3 regions of the Aerococcus christensenii genome follow, and region 2 is predicted to be linked to each of the others. Evidence: predicted binding sites of a transcription regulator. Region 2 holds the regulator's gene; each other region holds the start of a gene.
The links. Region 2 encodes Rex, which represses fermentation and respiration genes when NADH is low (regulators of the CRP and FNR family bind a similar motif). Its sites were predicted from a motif close to TTGTGAANTANTTCACAA; they were not measured.

Region 1: pdhA (pyruvate dehydrogenase (acetyl-transferring) E1 component subunit alpha) is a predicted target of Rex. The motif match lies at 3,220-3,237, and genes of this name have one in related genera.
Region 3: AWM71_RS00415 (TrmB family transcriptional regulator) is a predicted target of Rex. The motif match lies at 2,717-2,734, and genes of this name have one in related genera.

The regions. Positions count from the first base shown of each region.
Region 1 is NZ_CP014159.1:352,314-358,935, reverse strand. It holds gene thrC (threonine synthase) at 1-1,165, shown strand, start outside; gene coaBC (bifunctional phosphopantothenoylcysteine decarboxylase/phosphopantothenate--cysteine ligase CoaBC) at 1,181-2,395, shown strand; gene def (peptide deformylase) at 2,455-3,033, opposite strand; gene pdhA (pyruvate dehydrogenase (acetyl-transferring) E1 component subunit alpha) at 3,417-4,520, shown strand; gene AWM71_RS01765 (alpha-ketoacid dehydrogenase subunit beta) at 4,523-5,503, shown strand; gene AWM71_RS01760 (dihydrolipoamide acetyltransferase family protein) at 5,540-6,622, shown strand, end outside.
Region 2 is NZ_CP014159.1:819,195-825,816, forward strand. It holds gene rimI (ribosomal protein S18-alanine N-acetyltransferase) at 1-563, shown strand, start outside; gene tsaD (tRNA (adenosine(37)-N6)-threonylcarbamoyltransferase complex transferase subunit TsaD) at 542-1,573, shown strand; gene AWM71_RS03880 (ABC-F family ATP-binding cassette domain-containing protein) at 1,613-3,568, opposite strand; gene AWM71_RS03885 (redox-sensing transcriptional repressor Rex) at 3,822-4,457, shown strand; gene AWM71_RS03895 (co-chaperone GroES) at 4,982-5,251, shown strand; gene groL (chaperonin GroEL) at 5,302-6,622, shown strand, end outside.
Region 3 is NZ_CP014159.1:88,336-94,957, reverse strand. It holds gene AWM71_RS00425 (ornithine cyclodeaminase family protein) at 1-933, opposite strand, end outside; gene AWM71_RS00420 (sulfite exporter TauE/SafE family protein) at 944-1,819, opposite strand; gene AWM71_RS00415 (TrmB family transcriptional regulator) at 1,831-2,640, opposite strand; gene AWM71_RS00410 (PTS fructose transporter subunit IIC) at 3,127-4,197, shown strand; gene AWM71_RS00405 (3-keto-L-gulonate-6-phosphate decarboxylase UlaD) at 4,239-4,877, shown strand; gene AWM71_RS00400 (L-ribulose-5-phosphate 3-epimerase) at 4,978-5,835, shown strand; gene araD (L-ribulose-5-phosphate 4-epimerase AraD) at 5,828-6,544, shown strand; gene AWM71_RS00390 (ECF transporter S component) at 6,606-6,622, opposite strand, start outside.

The DNA.
Region 1 (6,622 bases), 470 kb from region 2:
GATTGCTTTTAAAGATATGGCACTTTCTATTTTGCCTCATTTGATGAAAAAAGCTGCTAAAATGAATCACAATACAAATGAAATTGTGATTCTAACGGCAACCTCTGGAGATACTGGTAAGGCGGCTATGGCGGGCTTTAAGGATGTAATAGGGACAAAGATTATCGTCTTTTATCCCAAAGGAGGGGTCTCCTCCATTCAAGAACGTCAGATGATTACGCAAGAAGGAGAAAATACTTATGTCATAGCCGTAGAAGGGAATTTTGACGATGCCCAAAATCAAGTGAAGAAATTGTTCAATGATGTTTCACTTAGAGAAAAGCTAGCTCAAGAAGGCTGTCAGTTTTCGTCGGCAAATTCTATGAATATTGGCCGTCTGCTTCCTCAAATAGTTTATTATTTTTATGCTTATGCGCAGCTCCTTAAAGAAGGACAGATAAAAGAGGGAGAGAAGATCAATTTTACAGTACCTACTGGAAATTTTGGAAATATTTTAGCGGCTTATTATGCCAAAAAAATGGGGCTTCCTGTGGATAAGCTCGTGTGTGCTTCCAATGACAATACGGTTCTTTATGATTTATTCCAAACAGGAACTTATGACAGATGTCGTCCCTTTAAGTTAACGATTTCCCCTTCGATGGATATCTTGATTTCTTCTAATTTTGAACGTCTCTTATACTATGCGGTTGGAGAAAACAGTGAAGAAGTAAAGGACTATATGGACGCTCTCAATCTTAAGGGAAGTTATCATCTCTCTGATGAAGTTCGCAAACAGCTGTCAGATTTTGTGGGAGAATATGCGAGTGAAGAAGAAACTTTAAAAGAGATTGGAACAGTATACACTAAAGAAGGATACCTTATGGATCCCCATACAGCGGTGGCTTCTGTATGTGGTCATAAGGCAAAGAAGGGTTTAAAAGGGAAAAATATTATTGTTTCAACGGCTAGTCCTTATAAATTTCCTGAAGCTATTTTAAAAGCTTTAGCTGTAGAAAATCCTGAAACAGATAGAGAGCGATTAGAGTTTATTCACCAAAAAAGTGGGATAGCTTTTCCACCGACAATTACAGCTTTATTTCAAGCACCTGTTCGTCATCGGATGGAAGCTACAGTAGAAGAAATGAAAGATTATGTTTTGGCAATTATTCATCAGAAAAAGAAATAGAGGAAGGAGATTATTGTGCTAAAAGGAAAGAAAATTGCTGTTATGATAACAGGAGGAATAGCAGCTTATAAGGTTCCTTCTTTTGTAAGAGGATTGATAAAGGCAGGCGCTCAAGTCAGAGTAGCCATGACACCCCAAGCTGAGAAATTTGTGACAGCTGAGACTTTAAAGGTCTTGACCAAATATCCTGTGTTATTAGAACTGCAGATTTATCCAGAAGAGGTGGGACATGTTCATTTAGCGGATTGGGCAGATTTAGCAGTAGTTATTCCAGCAACTGCCAATACTCTTTCTAAAATGGCAAATGGACTGGCAGATAATGAGCTAACCTCTTCACTCTTGGCGATGACGTGTCCGAAGATGCTTGTTCCAGCGATGAATAGTAACATGTGGTCTAATTTTGCCACAAAAAAAAATATAGCTACCCTCAAAGAAGCTGGCCTTTTTGTGATTGAGCCTGAGGATGGCTTTCTGGCGGAGGGATATTCTGGCAAGGGAAGAATGCCTGATCCGGAGGTAATTTTGCAGGCGCTATATGCTTTGAGTGCTTTAGAAGATCTCAAAGGGAAGTTTTCTTTAGCTGGAGAAAAAGTCGCCATTAGTGCGGGAGGAACTGAAGAAGCTATTGACCCAGTTCGTTTCATTGGAAACCGGTCAAGTGGGAAGATGGGAGTCGCTTTGGCTTATGTGGCAGCCTTAGCGGGCGCAGAGGTGACCCTTGTTTGTGCCAAAAGTGCACAAGTACTACCTGTTTTACCTCAAATCCAAACCCGAGAGATAACAACCGCTTGCGAATTAAATGATGTCATGACCGCACTTAATGCTGAGGCGGATGTGCTTATTATGGCAGCTGCGGTGAGTGATTTTAGAGTTGAAAATCAAAGTCAACGAAAGATTAAAAAGGACAAGTCTAAACCAAAAGCTACTGGTCTGCAACTCAATCTTGTAGAAAATCCAGATATTTTAAAAGGGTTATCGAATGAAACGACCTATTTAGTGGGATTTGCAGCGGAGACGGATCATGTGGAAGACTATGCCAAAGAGAAACTTCAACGAAAGGGCGTGCATATGATCGTTGCCAATGATGTCAGTCAAAAAAATATAGGTTTTGGTTCTGAAAATAATGCGGTAACTATTCTCACTCAGCATTCTGAAGTTAAGATCCCGTTAGCTAATAAATTTAAGATTGCGGCTGCTATTTTGCAAGAAATTCAACGGGATCGTCACTAAGAGAAAAAAAGGCTGTTCTTTCCTTTAAGAGAGAAAGAGCAGCCTTTTTAGCACCTTTATTAATATTCTTCACCGAGTAAATAAGTTAAATCTTCCAATGTAAAAGGTGATTCATGATTGATTCGATCATAGTAAAGATGACCATTTAAGTGATCGATTTCATGCTGGAGGACAATAGCGGGATATCCTTTAAAACGGTTTTTGTAGGAATTCCCTTGTATATCTTGATAAGTAACGGTAATGCGCGCGTAACGTGGAACATAACCAGGAACATCGTCATCTACGGAGAGACAGCCTTCGCCTTCTTTCAAACAGATTTTTTCGGCGGAATGGCTCACAATTTTAGGATTGACCATCACTTTTTCTAGGTCGAAATCGTCAGCATAAGCGTTTGGATCAAGTTTCGGAACTAATAAGGCTATCATTTGGCGACCTACACCAACTTGTGGAGCAGCTAAGCCAACCCCTGCGCGAAGTCCCATTTCCTTACCGATTTTAGGGTCTTGACTGTTGTAGAGATATTCCATCATATCATGGGCGAGTTGCAAATCTTTTTTGGTTAAAGGAAATTCGATTTTTTCAGAAACTTGTCTTAGGACAGGCTCTCCGTCTCTGGTAATGTCATTCATATAATACATAAAGTTCCTCCTCAACGTTACGTGATCAAACACGTGTCTTACAATAACATATTTTCTCAAATAATAGAGAATAAGTCAAAGGTCGGATGTTATATAAACAAGGAATAAAAAAAGAAACAGAAATAAAACAGATGAACAGTGAACTGAAAAGAAGCTGCTCCCTCAGCAAACAGTGTAACGACGGTAATGTGAAAGCGTTAACATGTATATTCTGTTAATGCTTTCACATATAAGAGAGCTGTATTAATATAGAAAGTTTAAAATCTGGAAGAGGTTTCGTTGAAATTGATTTTGGAAGATGATAAATTGAGAGAGTGAAGAGTGATTAGAACAATTTAGATACACTTTTTAATAGGTTTTTATTCAGAAAGGAATGTGTACAGATGGCAAAACAACCAGTAGATTATGAAGCACAACTGGCTGGTATCGCTGACCAATTTAAGATGGTTCGCATACTAGACGAAGAAGGAAATGTCGTTAATCCTGACATTATGCCTGATTTGACAGACGATCAACTCGTAGAATTGATGAAGAGAATGGTCTTCTCTAGAACTCTTCACGAACGTTCTATGGCTTATTCTCGTCAAGGTCGTTTAGGATTCTATGCACCTACTTATGGCCAAGAAGCTTCCCAAATGGCAAGTTCTTATGCTTTTGAAGAAGGTGACTGGCTATTCCCAGGTTATCGTGATATCCCAGAACTTGTGGCTAAAGGTCTTTCTATTGAAAAAGCTTTCCATTGGTCACGTGGTCACGTTGATGGAAACAGATATCCAGAAGGTTTGAACGCAATGCCTCCACAAATTATTATCGGGGCACAATTAATGCAAGGTATGGGGAATGCCGTTGGTCAAAAATTAAATGGCTCCAAGAATGTTTCTTATACTTATACAGGTGATGGTGGTTCTAGCCAGGGTGACTCTTATGAAGCATGGAACTATGCAGGTCGTTTCAAAGCTCCAATCGTGTTCTTTGTTCAAAATAACGGATTTGCGATTTCCACACCTCGCTTTAAACAAAGTGCTGCTAAAACTTTAGCACAAAAGGCAGTTGCAGCGGGATTCCCTGGAGTACAAGTAGATGGAAACGATGCATTAGCTGTTTATGCAGTTGCTAAACAAGCACGTGAATGGGTAGCAGCAGGTAATGGTCCTGTTTTAGTTGAAACCATCACAAACCGCTTAGGCGCACACTCTACTTCTGGTGATGATCCTAAGATTTATCGTACAAAAGAAGATATTGAATTATGGACTTCTCGTGAACCATTAATTCGTTACCGTGCTTTCCTTGAAAACAAGGGACTTTGGGATGAAAAGACAGAAACAGAATATGTTGAAAGCTTGAAAGAAGAAATTCAAGAAGCAATTAAAGCTGCTGAAGCTGAACCTAAACAAAAAGTTTCTGACTTCTTGAAGTACATGTTTGAAAATCCAGGACAAAATATCAAAGAACAAATTGCTATTTTTGAAGCAAAGGAGAGTGACTAAGCATGGCAAAAGGAAAAACAATGATTGAAGCCATCACTGAAGCGATGGATCAAGAAATGGCACGTAATGACAAGCTCTTACTATTTGGTGAAGATGTTGGTAAGAACGGTGGGGTTTTCCGTGCATCAAAAGGCTTGTTTGATAAATATGGTGAAGACCGTATTATCGATACTCCATTATCTGAATCCGGTATTGGTGGTTTAGCTATCGGTCTATGCTTACAAGGGTTCCGTCCAATTATGGAAATTCAATTCTCCGCATTTGTGTTTGAAGTAATGGACTCTATTGCAGGTCAAATGTCTCGTTACCGCTTCCGTTATGGCGCAACACGTAATTTCCCAATTACTGTTCGTTCACCATTTGGTGGTGGTGTTCATACACCAGAAATGCACGCAGACTCTGTTGAAGGTTTGTTTGTTCAAACGCCAGGTATTAAAGTGGTTATTCCTTCTAACCCTTATGATGCTAAAGGACTTTTAATCTCAGCTATTCGTGATAATGACCCAGTCATCTTCCTAGAACATATGAAATTGTATCGTTCTTTCCGTGAAGAAGTACCTGAAGAAGAATACACCGTTCCATTGTGTGAAGCAAATGTCGCACGTGAAGGGAAAGATGTAACAATCATTTCTTATGGTTACATGGTACGTGAATCCCTCAAAGCAGCAGAAGAATTAGAAAAAGAAAACATTTCTGTTGAAGTTATTGACTTAAGAACTGTTTCTCCAGTTGATTATGAAACCATCGGCAAGTCTGTTCAAAAGACAGGACGTGTAGTCATGGTTCAAGAAGCACAGCGTGAAGCTGGTGCTGGAAACAATATTATTGCTGAAATCTCTATGCGGAATATTCTTTCCTTAGAAGCACCTGTAGAATTTGTTGCTTCTCCAGATACTGTTTATCCATTTGGTTTAGCTGAAAATGATTGGTTACCAAATGTAGAAGACATCAAGGAAGCCGTTAAGAAAACTATTAACTTCTAATAGTTAGGATAAATACAGAAGGGATGATTTGCAAATATGGCTTATATTTTCAATATGCCAGATGTCGGCGAAGGCATGAGCGAAGGCGAGATTGTTAGCTGGCATGTTGCTGAAGGCGACGAAGTAAAAGAAGAAGACGTTATTGTTGAAGTTCAAAACGATAAATCTGTTGAAGAAGTGTTTGCCCCAGTAAGTGGTAAAGTCGTTAAGATTTATGTACCAGAAGGGGAAGTTGCAATGGTCGGGGAACCTCTTATTTCCTTTGAAGGAGAAGGTTTACCAGATAACAGTGCAGAAGCTGCTCCGGCTGCAGAAGCTGCTCCGGCTGCAGAAGCTGCCCCAGCACCTGCCCCAGCCCCAGCTGCTCCAACACCAGCACCAGCTGCACCTGCTGCCCCAGCCCCAGTTGCTCCAACACCAGCACCTGTTGCTGTTGATCCAAATCGTTTGATTTTAGCTATGCCATCTGTTCGCCAATATGCGCGCGAAAAAGGTGTAGATATCAAACAAGTACCAGGTACTGGTAAAAATGGACGTATCTTACGTCAAGATATTGATAACTTCCAAGGTGGCGTAGCCGTTGCCGCTGCTCCAGCTGCCGCTGCAGCACCTGCTGCTGAAGCCGCACCAGCCGCTCCAGCTCCACAAAACTTCGAAGGTCAAGTAGAACATGTGAAGATGACTCCAATGCGTAAAGCTATCGCTAAAGCAATGGAAACTTCTAAATACACTGCTCCAGATGTTACCTTATTCAAGAATGTGGAAGTTTCTAAACTTTGGGCACATCGTAAGAAATTCAAAGGGATTGCTGCTGAACGTGATACCAAGTTAACATTCTTACCATACGCAGTAAAAGCTGTAGTAGCTGCTGCTAAGAAGTATCCAATGTTAAATGCTTCTGTTGATGATAATGCTCATGAATTCCTCGTTAAACATTTCTACAATGTTGGAATTGCTACAGATACAGAACAAGGTCTCTTTGTTCCAGTTATTCATGGGGCAGATAGCAAGTCGATGTTTGATATTGCTGATGAAATTAATGAAAAAGCTGAATTGGCTCATGCAGGTAAATTAAAACCTGATGACATGTCAAATGGTACAATTACCATTTCTAATATT
Region 2 (6,622 bases):
TGACCTGCCAGAAAAATTACTACCTTGATAATCAAGAAGATGCTTTTATTTTTTTGTGGGAGAGGGCAAAAAGCAGTCAGGCAGCTCAGCCCGTTATTGACTTTCAGACTTATCATTTGTGCGAGGACAATGAAAAGACCGCTCAGCAATTGTCCGCTTTCTTTGAAAAATCTCTTCAAGGAACACCTAAACTTCCTATTTCTTCTTTGGAACGGCAATTAAGTAATCCTTACTTTTACTTTTTTGTGTTGAAGGATGAAGAAGAGAATTGGTTAGGAGCGGCTTCTTTCCAGAAGATTGACCAAGAGGGGGAACTTTTTTATATTGCTATTCATCCCGAGGCTCGAAAGCAAGGGTTAGGGCGACGCCTTTTACAAGAAGCTTTGCAGACTTTGCAGAGTGAAGGAATGAAGACCTGTTATTTAGAGGTCAGAGCCTCTAATGTACCCGCTCAAAAGTTGTATGAGAATTTTCACTTTGTTAAGGTGGACTGCAGAAAAAATTATTATCAAAATAATCAAGAAGATGCCAAAATTTATAAATGGGAGAAGGATACGGATTGACTACGATATTAGGAATTGAATCAAGTTGTGATGAGACAGGGGTAGCGATTGTTGTCGATGGACATGATATGCGCTCCAACATAGTAGCTACTCAAATCAAAAGCCATATGCGCTTTGGAGGGGTGGTCCCTGAAATTGCCAGCCGGCATCATGTGGAACAGATTACCCAACTTATTAACTTGGCTCTCGAAAAAGCAGACATGACCTTTGAGGATATTGATGCGATTGCGGTAACAAAGGGACCTGGCTTAGTGGGATCTCTGTTAATTGGGATTACTGCTGCTAAAACGTTAGCTTTTGTTCATGAGAAGCCGTTAATTGGAGTGAATCATATGGCGGGGCATATTTATGCTAATCAAATTGTCCATCCAATTCATTTTCCAGCTTTAGCTTTGGTTGTGAGTGGGGGTCATACGGAATTGGTCTATATGTCTCAAGATGGTCAGTATCAAAAGATTGGGGATACAAGAGATGACGCAGTAGGAGAAGCTTTCGATAAGGTAGGGAGATTACTTGGCATTCCTTATCCTGGGGGCAAAAAAATGGATGAAATGGCTCAGAAAGGGCAAGATATTTACGCTTATCCTCGCCCAATGATTGCAGAAGATAATTTTGATTTTTCATTTTCAGGCTTAAAGTCAGCCGTGATTAACCATCTTCATCAAGCGGAGCAAAAGGGCGAAAGTTTGGATCCAAACGGCGTAGCAGCGAGTTTCCAAGCGGCGGCTGTTGAAGTTTTAGTGGAAAAAACAAAGCGTGCACTTATCCAATATCCTGTAAAGCAACTCTTGCTGGCAGGAGGAGTTGCGGCTAATTCTGGTTTAAGAAAAGGCCTGACGGAGGCTCTAGCGACTTTGAAAGATGAAGTTGAATTGGTTTGCCCTCCTTTGAAATTGTGCGGGGATAATGGAGCAATGATTGCGGCAGCGGCTTATACCTTGTATAAAGCCAAAGATTTTTCAGATTTAGACTTGGATGCTCAGCCAAGTATTGATCTAGGAGAAGAGTAAAAAAATCACTTACCCACATTTTGGTGGGTAAGTGATTTTTTATTCGTTTTGAAAACTTTCTAAAGTGACTTGGGCTTCTTCCCATTCCTGCATACAGTCTTCTTGTTGCTGCTTTGAAAGTGATAATTGCTCATTGAGTTGGTTCAAACGCTCATAATCTTCTAAGACTTCAGGTTGGACCATTTCTTCTTGAATGGTTTGGATCGTTTGGTCGAGATGTTCGATTTCTTGCTCAAGACTTTCAATTTGCCGTTCAATTTTACGCTTTTGTCGTTGCAAATCTTTTGATTTTTGATAGGAATTCTCTTCAGAAGCTGAAGGGTTGGGTTGAGTCTTTTCTTCTAATTCTAATTTTTCGAGAGCTAAGCGTTCTTCTTGTTCAGATTTTTTGTGGATGTAGTAATCGTAATCGCCAAGATATATTGTCGAGCCTTCTTCGCCAATTTCAATGACCTGGGTGGCGATACGATTAATAAAATAACGGTCATGGCTGACAAAGAGCAGGGTGCCGTCATATTCAATTAAGGCATTTTCCAAGACTTCTTTGGAGTCGATGTCTAAATGGTTAGTTGGTTCGTCAAGAATAAGGAAGTTGTCTTTTTCAAAACTTAGTTTTGCCAAAGCTAGGCGGGCTTTTTCTCCTCCGCTGAGCATGTCTATAGATTTTTCAACGTCAGTGCCTGTAAATAAGAAGCTACCTAAGACACTTCTTATGGCACCTTCATTCATTGTAGGATGATCGTCCCATAGTTCATGGAGAATGTCTTTGCCTTTATGTAAGCGGGCAAGTGCTTGGTCATAGTAGCCAATGGTGACATTTTTCCCATACGTGAATTGCCCACGCAGCGGTTCAAGCTGACCAATAAGGGTTTTTAAAAGGGTAGATTTTCCAATACCATTAGGTCCTACAATGGCGATGGCATCTTGCTTTCGAATTTGGAAGTCGATAGGGTAGGAGAGAGTCGAATCATCATAACCAATGCCTAATTGATCAGCCGTGAGAACCACATTTCCACTTTCTTTATCACATGAAAAATGGATGCGAGGATTTTTATCGTCCACTTGAGGCTTTTGAATTTTGGTCATGCGCTCTAATTGTTTGCGCCTACTTTGGGCCATTTTGGTTGTTGAAGCGCGTACTAAGTTTCTCGCTACATAGTCTTCTAATTTAGCAATTTTCTTTTGCTGCTTTTCATAGGCTTTTGTTTGTGTCATTAATCGAGTAGTTTTTTCTTTAAGATAAAAAGAGTAGTTGCCCTTATAATATTGGATGGTGTGATTAGTCATATCATAGGTTTCCTTAGTCACAGCATCTAGGAAATAACGGTCATGGCTAACGATTAAAAGGGCGCCTGGATAACTTGGTAGGTAACCCTCTAACCAAGAGAGAGTTTCGATATCTAAATGGTTGGTTGGTTCGTCAAGAATGAGAATGTCTTTCTTCTCTAGTAAGACTTTACAGAGAGCAAGACGTGTGCGTTGGCCTCCTGATAATTGGGCAAGTGGTTTGTCATAATCGGCTTCTGGGAAATGAAAACCGTGAAGAACGGTTCGAATTTCAGAATCAATACTATAGGCATTGCTGGTATGGATAAGTTCTTGTACGCGATCATATTGCTTGAGAATTTGTTCATATTTTTCTTGGTCGCCGCTTTGACTAACTTGCGCAATTTGCTCTGTTAATTGTTCAGCTTGTTTGAGGAGTTCAAGTTCTTTAGCAAATACAGAAAGCATTTCTTCATAAATAGTCAGTGAGCTGGCAGAAATGGCAGCGTGTTGATCCATATAAGCAATAGAAACTTCTTTTTGACGGGATAAGGTTCCTTGATCAGGCTTTTCTAATCCTGTGAGCATTTTTAAGAGGGTAGATTTTCCGGCCCCGTTTCTTCCAACTAGGCCAATTCGACTATTATTTTGAATGGTCAAATTGACCGATTCGAATAAAGTATCTGATCCGAAATATCGTGCTAGGTTAGAAGCTTGTAAGATAATCATTACTGAGTTCCTTTCTGGTTATTTAGCGTTCCCTTTAGTTTATCATATTTGTTCAAGAGATGTATCGAATACTTAGAAGAGATAGGGGAAACTACTAAAATTGCATCCTTTTTAAGCTAAACTCTAAACTAAAAGAACAAAGAACAGTGCACGAAATACATGTTTTAACTCATGACTTACTTCACAAACTGCTTTATTTTCCTTTGTGACAATGCTACAATTAAACTAACGACTTGTGAAAGGAAGTGGAAAGATGGCAAAGGTTCCACGTGCTACTGCTAAGCGTCTTCCTTTGTACTATCGCTATCTTAGTCGATTTAAGAATATGGGAAAAAAACGAATTTCTTCTAGTGAATTAAGTGAAGCTATTAAGGTAGATTCGGCAACGATTCGTCGTGATTTTTCTCACTTTGGAGCGTTAGGGAAGCGCGGATACGGGTATGATGTTGATGAATTATTAGATTTCTTTAGTTTACAATTGTATCAAGATCGCTTAACAACTGTTGCCTTAATAGGTGTGGGCAATTTAGGGAATGCCTTATTGAATTATAATTTTAAACGGACGAATAACATTCGCATAGGCGCAGCCTTCGATGTTAATCCAGAAATTGTTGGTCGTGTGCATAGTGGAGTTCCTGTTTATCCATTAAGTGAATTAAAGACGATTATGCAAGATATGGATATTACGATTGCTATTTTAGCAGTGCCAGATAGTGTTGCACAGGAAACAACCAATAATTTATGTGATGCTGGAATTAAAGGAATTTTGAATTTTACACCAATTGTTTTGGATGTGGGTAACCGTGTTCATGTTCAAAATGTAGACTTGGCGAATGAATTACAAACATTGATCTATTTTATTGGAACGAACGATAAAAATAATCGATAAAAAAATGATTTAAAAAGCAGTTGAATTTCATTTCTATCTGAAATTCGACTGCTTTTTGTTGTTAATAGATAGGTTTCCTCTTCTTAATAGAAAGGGAAATTTTTATAGTTTATTTTTCTGAATACGATCGAGGTATAGGCTAGCGATTTGCCAAGCTGAATAAAGTTGAGTAGCTGCGATAAATAACAAAAAGACTAGGCTAATCCCCCATCCTGTATGGGTAACAGAGTATACCGCCCAGACTAATGTAAATGCAACAAAAACTAATCGTATGATGATATTGTGAATAATAATTTTATTTGACACATGATCCCTCCATTTAGATTTAGATTAGCTAAACTTTTGAAAAAATGCAAGACTCTAAGTGCTTTTTGAGGGAAAAAGAAAAGTTTTTCTTAAGAACGTCAAAAAAAGTCAACATATAACTTGCAATATTTATTTAATTGAGATACTATAAGAAATGTAGGTTAGCACTTGAAATGATAGAGTGCTAATTAAAGAATAAATGTAATGGAGGGGTACGAATGTTAAAACCATTAAATGAACGTGTCATTATCCAAGTGAAGGAAGAAGAAGAGAAAACGGCTTCAGGAATTGTTCTCCCATCAACAGCTAAAGAAAAACCTCAGATTGGAGAAGTAGTTGCAGTTAGTGAAGCTACTGAAGACTATACGCCACAAGTTAAAGTGGGCGATCACGTTATTTTTGAAAAATATGCGACGAGTGAAGTGAAGTATGAGGGTCAAAAATATCTCATCGTTAAAGAAAAAGATTTAACAGCGATTGTAGAATAATAGATCTTAGAAAATTTCAGTTATTTCATTGAGATAAGGAGATTGATAAAATGGCTAAAGATATTAAATATTCAAGTGATGCAAGACAAGCTTTGGTAAACGGTATTGATAAGTTGGCGAATACGGTTAAAGTAACGCTTGGACCTAAGGGACGTAATGTAGTTCTTGAACGGAGCTTTGGTTCTCCATTAATTACCAATGATGGAGTAACTATTGCGAAAGATGTTGAATTAGAAGATCATTTTGAAAATATGGGAGCAAAATTAGTCGCAGAAGTCGCCTCTAAGACCAATGATGTTGCTGGGGACGGAACGACAACCGCTACTATTATGACTCAAGCACTTGTTCATGAAGGCTTTAAGAATGTTACTGCTGGGGCTAATCCTGTAGGTATTCGTCGTGGGATTGACCAAGCTATTCGGGAAGCAGTTAATGGCTTAAAAGAAATTTCTGTTCCTGTAGAATCTAAAGAATCCATTGCGAATGTTGCAGCTATCTCATCTGGCGATAAAGAAATCGGTAAATTAATTGCAGATGCTATGGAAAAAGTAGGTCAAGATGGTGTTATCACCGTTGAAGAATCTCAATCTATGGATACCACTTTGGAAGTTGTAGAAGGGATGCAATTTGATCGCGGTTACCTTTCCCAATATTTTGTAACAGATAATGACAAGATGGAAGCTGCCTTAGACGATCCTTATATCTTGTTAACAGATAAAAAGATTACCAATATTCAAGATATTTTACCTTTACTTGAAAAAATTGTTCAAAAGGGCAAAGCTTTATTAATTGTTGCTGATGATATTGAAGGGGAAGCTCTTCCAACTTTAGTTTTGAATAAGATTCGTGGAACTTTTAATGTGGTTGCTGTGAAAGCTCCTGGTTTTGGTGACCGTCGGAAAGCTCAATTAGAAGACTTAGCTATCTTAACAGGTGGTACAGTTATTACAGATGACCTTGGATTAGAATTGAAAGACACCACTCTTGAACAATTAGGTCAAGCTGGTCGTGTAACGATCACCAAAGATGACACTACTGTTGTAGAAGGTAAAGGAAACAAAGAACAACTCGAACAACGTGTCGCACATATTAAGAAACAAATCGAAGACAGCACTTCTGATTATGACCGTGAAAAATTACAAGAACGTTTAGCTAAATTAGCAGGCGGCGTGGCTGTTGTCCGTGTCGGTGGCGCAACGGAATCTGAACAAAAAGAACGTAAGTTACGTATTGAAGACGCTTTGAACGCTACACGTGCAGCGGTTGAAGAAGGTATTGTTGCTGGTGGTGGAACTGCTTATATGAACGTTCAACCTCGTGTAGCTGCTTTAGTAGATCAATTAAGCGGAGATGAAGCAACTGGTGCTGATA
Region 3 (6,622 bases), 730 kb from region 2:
AACGACTAAGTCTAAAACAGCACTTCCAGTGGTTTCGAAAAAGGTAATTTCTTCTTCAGATTCCCGTCCTTTAATTCGACCAGCAATTTGATCGCCAATCTCTCCTGTGATTTGGTTTTCTTGTAAAATTCCCTTTTCAAGAGGCTGAATAAGGTCTCCAGATTCTTTAACAGCCCCATCCCAAGTGTCTACATAAATTTTGTCTGCTTTTATAATGAGTGATTCTGGAATTTCTGCCATTTCTGGCGTATAGGAACCAACGCCGTTGATATGAGCACCTGGTTTGACGAGCGTTCCATCAAAAACGGCTTCTTTAGCAGTAGTGACCGTAGTGATAATGTCAGCGTCTTTGACAGCTTCATCTGAAGAATTGACTGCTCGAATATTCACTTCAAAAATGTTCCCGAATTTCTTTTGCATTTTATTGGCGAAATTTTCTCTTCGTTCTTTTGAGAGATCAAAAACTTTAACTTCTTTGATCGGACGAACATTTAAAACAGCTTCTAATTGAGTTTCGGCTTGCCCACCTGTTCCAAATAAGGCAAATATAGAAGCGTCTTTTCTTGCGAGTTCATCTGTAGCTGCGCCAGCAACGGCTCCTGTTCTTAATTGAGTGAGGTAGGTTCCATCCATCAGGCAGTTGACTTCGCCTGTTTCGCTATTTAAGGTAACCATAGTTGCTGGAACGCTCGTTAATCCGCGTTCGATATTATGAGGATAGACAGAAACGATTTTTACACCAGAGGCTTTAGCAGGTGCAACGTAGCCATACATATAAAGACTTTGACCATCGTATTCTGGAATATCTAAATTAGCGCGAAGAGGAATATCACTTTGTTTATCAGAATAGATTTTTAGAGCTTCTTTATCAGCTTCAATGGTTTCCTTCATAGATAAGACTTGTTGAATATTTTCTCTATTTAAGATTCGAATTTCCATAAGATTAATTCTCCTTTTTCATTTGTAAAGCACTTTTTAGCATGGTAATTGCGGAATATAGAATAACAATCACAACGATCCATTGCAAAGTGGAAGTATTTAAGCTTTTTACGACAAAAGCTGCAACTAATACGCCTATAACACCAAAAGTAGAAGTGAATAAGGTAATTTTTCGACTATAAGCATCGAGTTTAATAAACTGCATGGATCCAATAGGAACTGAGAAGGTGCAAGCCCCCATCATAATTGGAAAAGCTACTCCTGGGTTTAAACCTAAAGCATAGACGGTTGCCATTGTTAAGGCATAAGACCCAATACCGATATTATTTAAAGCACCATAAAGTACACATAGAACAGCAAACAAGATTAATTTACCACCCGTTAGAGCAGTGGCCTCTCCTCCTGTAGGATAAACACCAAATTTTCCGGCTAAAATTAGAGCAGCTGCAATAATTAATCCAGCAGCGACGAATTCTTTGATAACTTTAGCAGGGAGTTTTGTAACGTATTTAGGGCTGACATAGGCTCCTATAATTTGGCAGATAATAGCAGTAGCTAGAGTGAGCAAACCTACTTTGATAGATGAGATGTAGGATAAAGCCATCACAGCTACTGGAATGACGCATTCTGTATTTAAAGTCCCTGGTAATTTTTTATCGCTGACCCATTTGGCTTTAGGATATAAGGAAGAGCCAATTGCAAAATCGGAAATTCCGAATGTAGATAATAAGAACATCAAGAAAGTAACGATAGCCATTATGATAGGGTTACCGGGTTCTTTCATAACTTCTGTTTTGTGTTTGATTAGATCTTTGATAAAAGTTACTGCAAACCATCCGTTAACAATGACAATTAAAAATAAAATAGTGTTAACAAGCATTTTTTCATCCTCTATTCGTTAATTTTATATATATCTCTTACTTTTTCCATAGCCTCGCCGAATTCTTTCACAGCACTTGTTTGCAAATGCTCTAAGATTCTTAAGCAATAGGCATCATGAAGAATATATTCTCTTGCAAAGAGAGCCATTTGAGCTTCTTCAGTATAAATAGCTTGAGTCATTCCTTCAGAATTTAAGCTAACATAAAGCATTTGATTCCTATCTACAGTAATTAAGATCCATCGACCATTCATATCTTTGAGTTTTTCTTTTTCAAAACCATGACAATAGATTCGATGAAGTTTTGTTTTGTATTTTTTCTTTAGATCATAGAAAATAACAACAAATTTCTCTAAGTGGGATTCTTTTTCTAAAAGGGCTTTTTCTAAAGTATCATCTAATTCGTCTGCCCATATTTGAATCATCACTTGGTCTGTAGCTGATTGAATCATATTTATTGCTCGAGTTTCCACAACTTCCCAGTCACTTAATTTCCAAATTTGATTATCTTCCTTTTGTGGGGTAAGAGATGCGGCTTCTTGTTTGAGTTTTGCTAAATTGGAATTAGTTTTTTGCTGAATAACGGTTGATAAAGTATCGATAGATTCGGCTTTGTAAATTTTGGATCGATCCGATTGTGAATAAATTAAAGCTCCTTTTTGGATAAGACTTTCGATAATGTTGTAGATTTTCGAACGAGCGACACCAGAAAGTTTACTGATTTCATACCCAGTAGTGGGTCCGTTTTCTAAAAAGGCTATATAAACTTTTGCTTCTGATTCTGTAAAATTAAATTGTTCAAGTAAATGAATAAGTGACATGTCATTCCCTCCAACTAAAAAATATGGCCATATTAGTAGTTACTTTAAGGGGCTACTAGCAAATTTATTGTACCGCTTGTGATAAAATTGTCAAGCAGTTTTGAGCTTTTTTTATAAAAAAATGGAGTGTATCGGGAGAAAATAGTGTTGCCATAATCTGTTTGAAATAACTATTAATTGATCTATCGTTTAGAGAAATTCAAAGGCGAGAACAACTTCCTTTGAGCGTGTATCGAAGGAGGCTATTTTTTTGATATAAAAAGAAAGTGGATACAACTTAGTGAACTCATGGAATCAAGAAGTTGAGAATTAGTGAAATTAAAAGATTGTACAAAGAGAAAGTGAAGAATGATTTTGTGTAGATATAGGAGTGACTGGAAAAGAAAGATTTAAAGGGAAACCAATTGTGGAAGTTCCAACTAAATTAGGCATTAAATCACCTGAAAATTTATTGATAAAAATTAGAGAAAAGTGGGAGGCGCATTAATGGATATTGTAATCAATGTTTTAAAAGATACTAAAAAACATGTTATGTCAGGGATTTCTTATATGATTCCTGTTATTGTTCTCGGTGGTTTTGCAACAGCCTTATCTCGAATGATAGGTGGTGTAGAGGTTACTGGGAGTATTGGTTATTACTTATTACAAACAGGTAATGCTTCATTTGGAATTATGATTGCTGTTTTAACTGCTTTCATTGGAAATTCCATTGCAGGAAAACCAGCAATTGCACCAGGTTTTGTAGCAGGATTTCTGTCGAGCCAAGTCAAAGCAGGTTTTTTAGGAGGAATTTTATCAGGACTGCTTATTGGAATTTTAATTCTCTTAATGAAGAAATATTTTAAAGTCGGTCGGGCGATGAAATCGATGATGCCAATTGTTATTTTACCTGTTTTTTCTGGATTGATTGCTTCACTTTTTATTTTATATGTCATTGGGCCACCACTCGCCCAATTAACAGCGGCAGTTGTTAATTTCTTTATGAATATGAATACATCTTCTAAATTTGTGCTTGGCTTTTTATTAGGTTCGATGACTGGATTTGACATGGGAGGCCCAGTGAATAAAATTGGATTTTCAGTGGTTTCAGCTTTTGCAGCAGAAGGTATATGGGGACCTGCGGCTGGTAAAAATGCAGCGGCAATGGCGCCTCCATTGGGAATGGCGATTAGCGCTTTATTGTTAACTCCTAAAAAATATACACCTGAAGAAAGAGAAGACGCAAAAGTAGCTATTGCTCTGTCTTTATGTCAAGTCACAGAAGGCGCATTACCTTTTGCCTTTAGAGATCCTGTTCGTGTAATTGCGGCATCTACGATTGGTTCCGGGTTAGCGCATGCTCTGATTTTAGTGTGGGGAGTTGAAGTCCCTGTCCTTCATGGAGGGGTTTTCTCTATTCCTTTAACCAATAAACCTCATCTTTGGATAGCTGCTTATTTAATAGGAGCATTAGTGACAGCTTTAATTTGCTCGATTACAAAGCCTAAAGTCCCTATTCAGGAAGTGACAATTGAAGAAGAGGAAGTTTCAGATAATGATATTGAAATTAAATTTTAAATAAGACCTCTTATTAGTACAAAATGAAAGGAAATGAACCAATGAGTTTACCAAAATTACAAATAGCGTGTGATCATAATGATTTAGCGAGTGCCCTGGCAGATATTAAAGCCGTAGGAGACGTTGTAGATATTATTGAAGCAGGGACAATTCTTTTGTTACAAGACGGCGCAGAAGTTGTCCGGTGTTTTAGAGCCTTGTATCCAGATAAATTAATTGTAGCGGATCCTAAATGTGCAGATGCCGGGGGAACGGTTGCTAAAAATTTGAAAGAAGCCGGGGCAAACTTTATGACCTGTATTTGTTCAGCCACGATTCCAACCATGAAAGCTGCGGCGAAAGAAGTCGATGAAGTTCAAGTGGAACTTTATGGAGACTGGACCTATGATCAAGCGCAAGCTTGGTTAGATGCAGGCATCCATCAAGCGATTTATCATCAAAGCCGAGACGCGCTTCTTGCTGGAGAAACTTGGGGAGAAAAGGATCTCACAAAAGTCAAGAAATTAGTGGATATGGGCTTTAAAGTATCCGTTACTGGCGGATTAAAAGTTGAGATTTTGGATCTCTTTAAAGGGGTAGAGGTTTACACATTTATTGCAGGGCGTGGGATTACCCAAGCAGAAGATCCCAAACAAGCAGCGATAGATTTCCAAAATAAAATTAAAGAGATCTGGGGTTAATAGACTGCAGATAAGTTGAACAGTTCAGCGGTCGGCTCCCCAGAATCGCTGAATTTCTTTTATTAAGAAGAAGGGCACCCAGTAATAAGGAGGAATTATTTTGGTCAGTTTAGGTATTTATGAAAAAGCACTTCCTAAAGGCATTACCTGGTTACAACGGTTACAAATGGCAAAAAAATTAGGCTTTGATTTTGTGGAAATGTCCATTGATGAGACGGATGAACGTCTTGCGCGATTAGAGTGGACGAAGGAAGAACGGCGAGAAGTAGTCGAAGCGATGTATGAAAGTGGTCTTCGCATCTTTTCGATATGTTTGAGTGGCCATCGACGTTATCCTTTTGGATCCGCAGACCCTAAAAAACGAGAAAAAGCTTTAGATATGATGCAAAAAGCGATTGATTTGGCAGTTGATTTAGGGGTTAGAAATATCCAGTTGGCAGGATACGATGTTTATTATGAAGAAAAAACACTGACTTCACGCGCTTATTTTATGGAAAATTTACAAAAAGCTGTACATATGGCAGCTGAAAAACAAGTGATGTTGTCTATTGAGATTATGGATGATCCCTTTATTAATTCGATTACGAAATTCAATGCCATTAAACGCACCATCCACTCTCCATGGCTGCAAGTCTATCCGGATTTAGGGAATATATCCGCTTGGTCAGGCAATGACGTCGGTGCCGAGCTCGAACTAGGCATTGATGAAATTGTGGCCTGTCATGTCAAGGACACTTTAAATGTCACAGAAAACTTCCCAGGTAAATTTAAAGAAGTCCGTTTTGGGGCAGGAGATGTTGACTTTTTAGGCTGTTTTAAGACCTTAAAACGATTGAATTATAACGGAACTTTTATGATTGAGATGTGGTCAGAAACTTCAGAGCATCCAGAAGAAGAAATTCAAAAAGCAAAAGATTATGTCTTACCATTTATGAGAGAGGCGGGCTTCCATGTCTAAAGAAGAAATGATTCGTGAGATGAAGGAAAGAGTCTGTGCAGCTAATTTAAAATTGCCAGAGTATGGCTTAGTCACGCTGACTTGGGGAAATGTCGCAGAAGTAAATCGAGAGATCGGTGTGATTGTGATTAAACCCTCAGGGGTCCCTTATGAAACCATGACACCTGAAGATATGGTCGTGACAGATTTAGAAGGGAACGTTCTAGAAAAAGAAAGTTTAAGGCCGTCTTCAGATCTCCCTACGGATGTGGTTTTATTTAGAGAATTTCCAGAAATTATAGGAATTACGCATACACATAGTGTTCAAGGGGTAGCATGGGCACAAGCAGGACGTGACGTTCCGGTTTATGGGACCACGCATGCGGATAATTTTTATGGGTGCATTCCCTGTACGCGTGATTTAACACAAGAAGAAGTGGAAGAAGCCTATGAGGAAAATACGGGAAAAGTCATTGTAGAGACATTCCGTGACCGCAAGATTGATCCAATAGCCGTACCGGGCGTTTTGGTTAGAAATCATGGGACTTTTTCTTGGGGAAATAGTGCAATGAAATCTGTAGAAGTTGGGAAAGTCATTGAAACAGTTTGTGAGATGGCAGAACGAACAGAAAATTTAAGGCGACAAGCTGGCGAGCCTATCCCGCAACATTATTTGGATAAACATTATTACCGAAAACATGGTAAAAATGCCTATTATGGGCAAAAATAATTTCACCTAAAAAACGTCCGCTATCTCTAGTTAAATTTTAGGGATAGCGGATTTTTTAGGCTTAATTTTGGGTGAGTT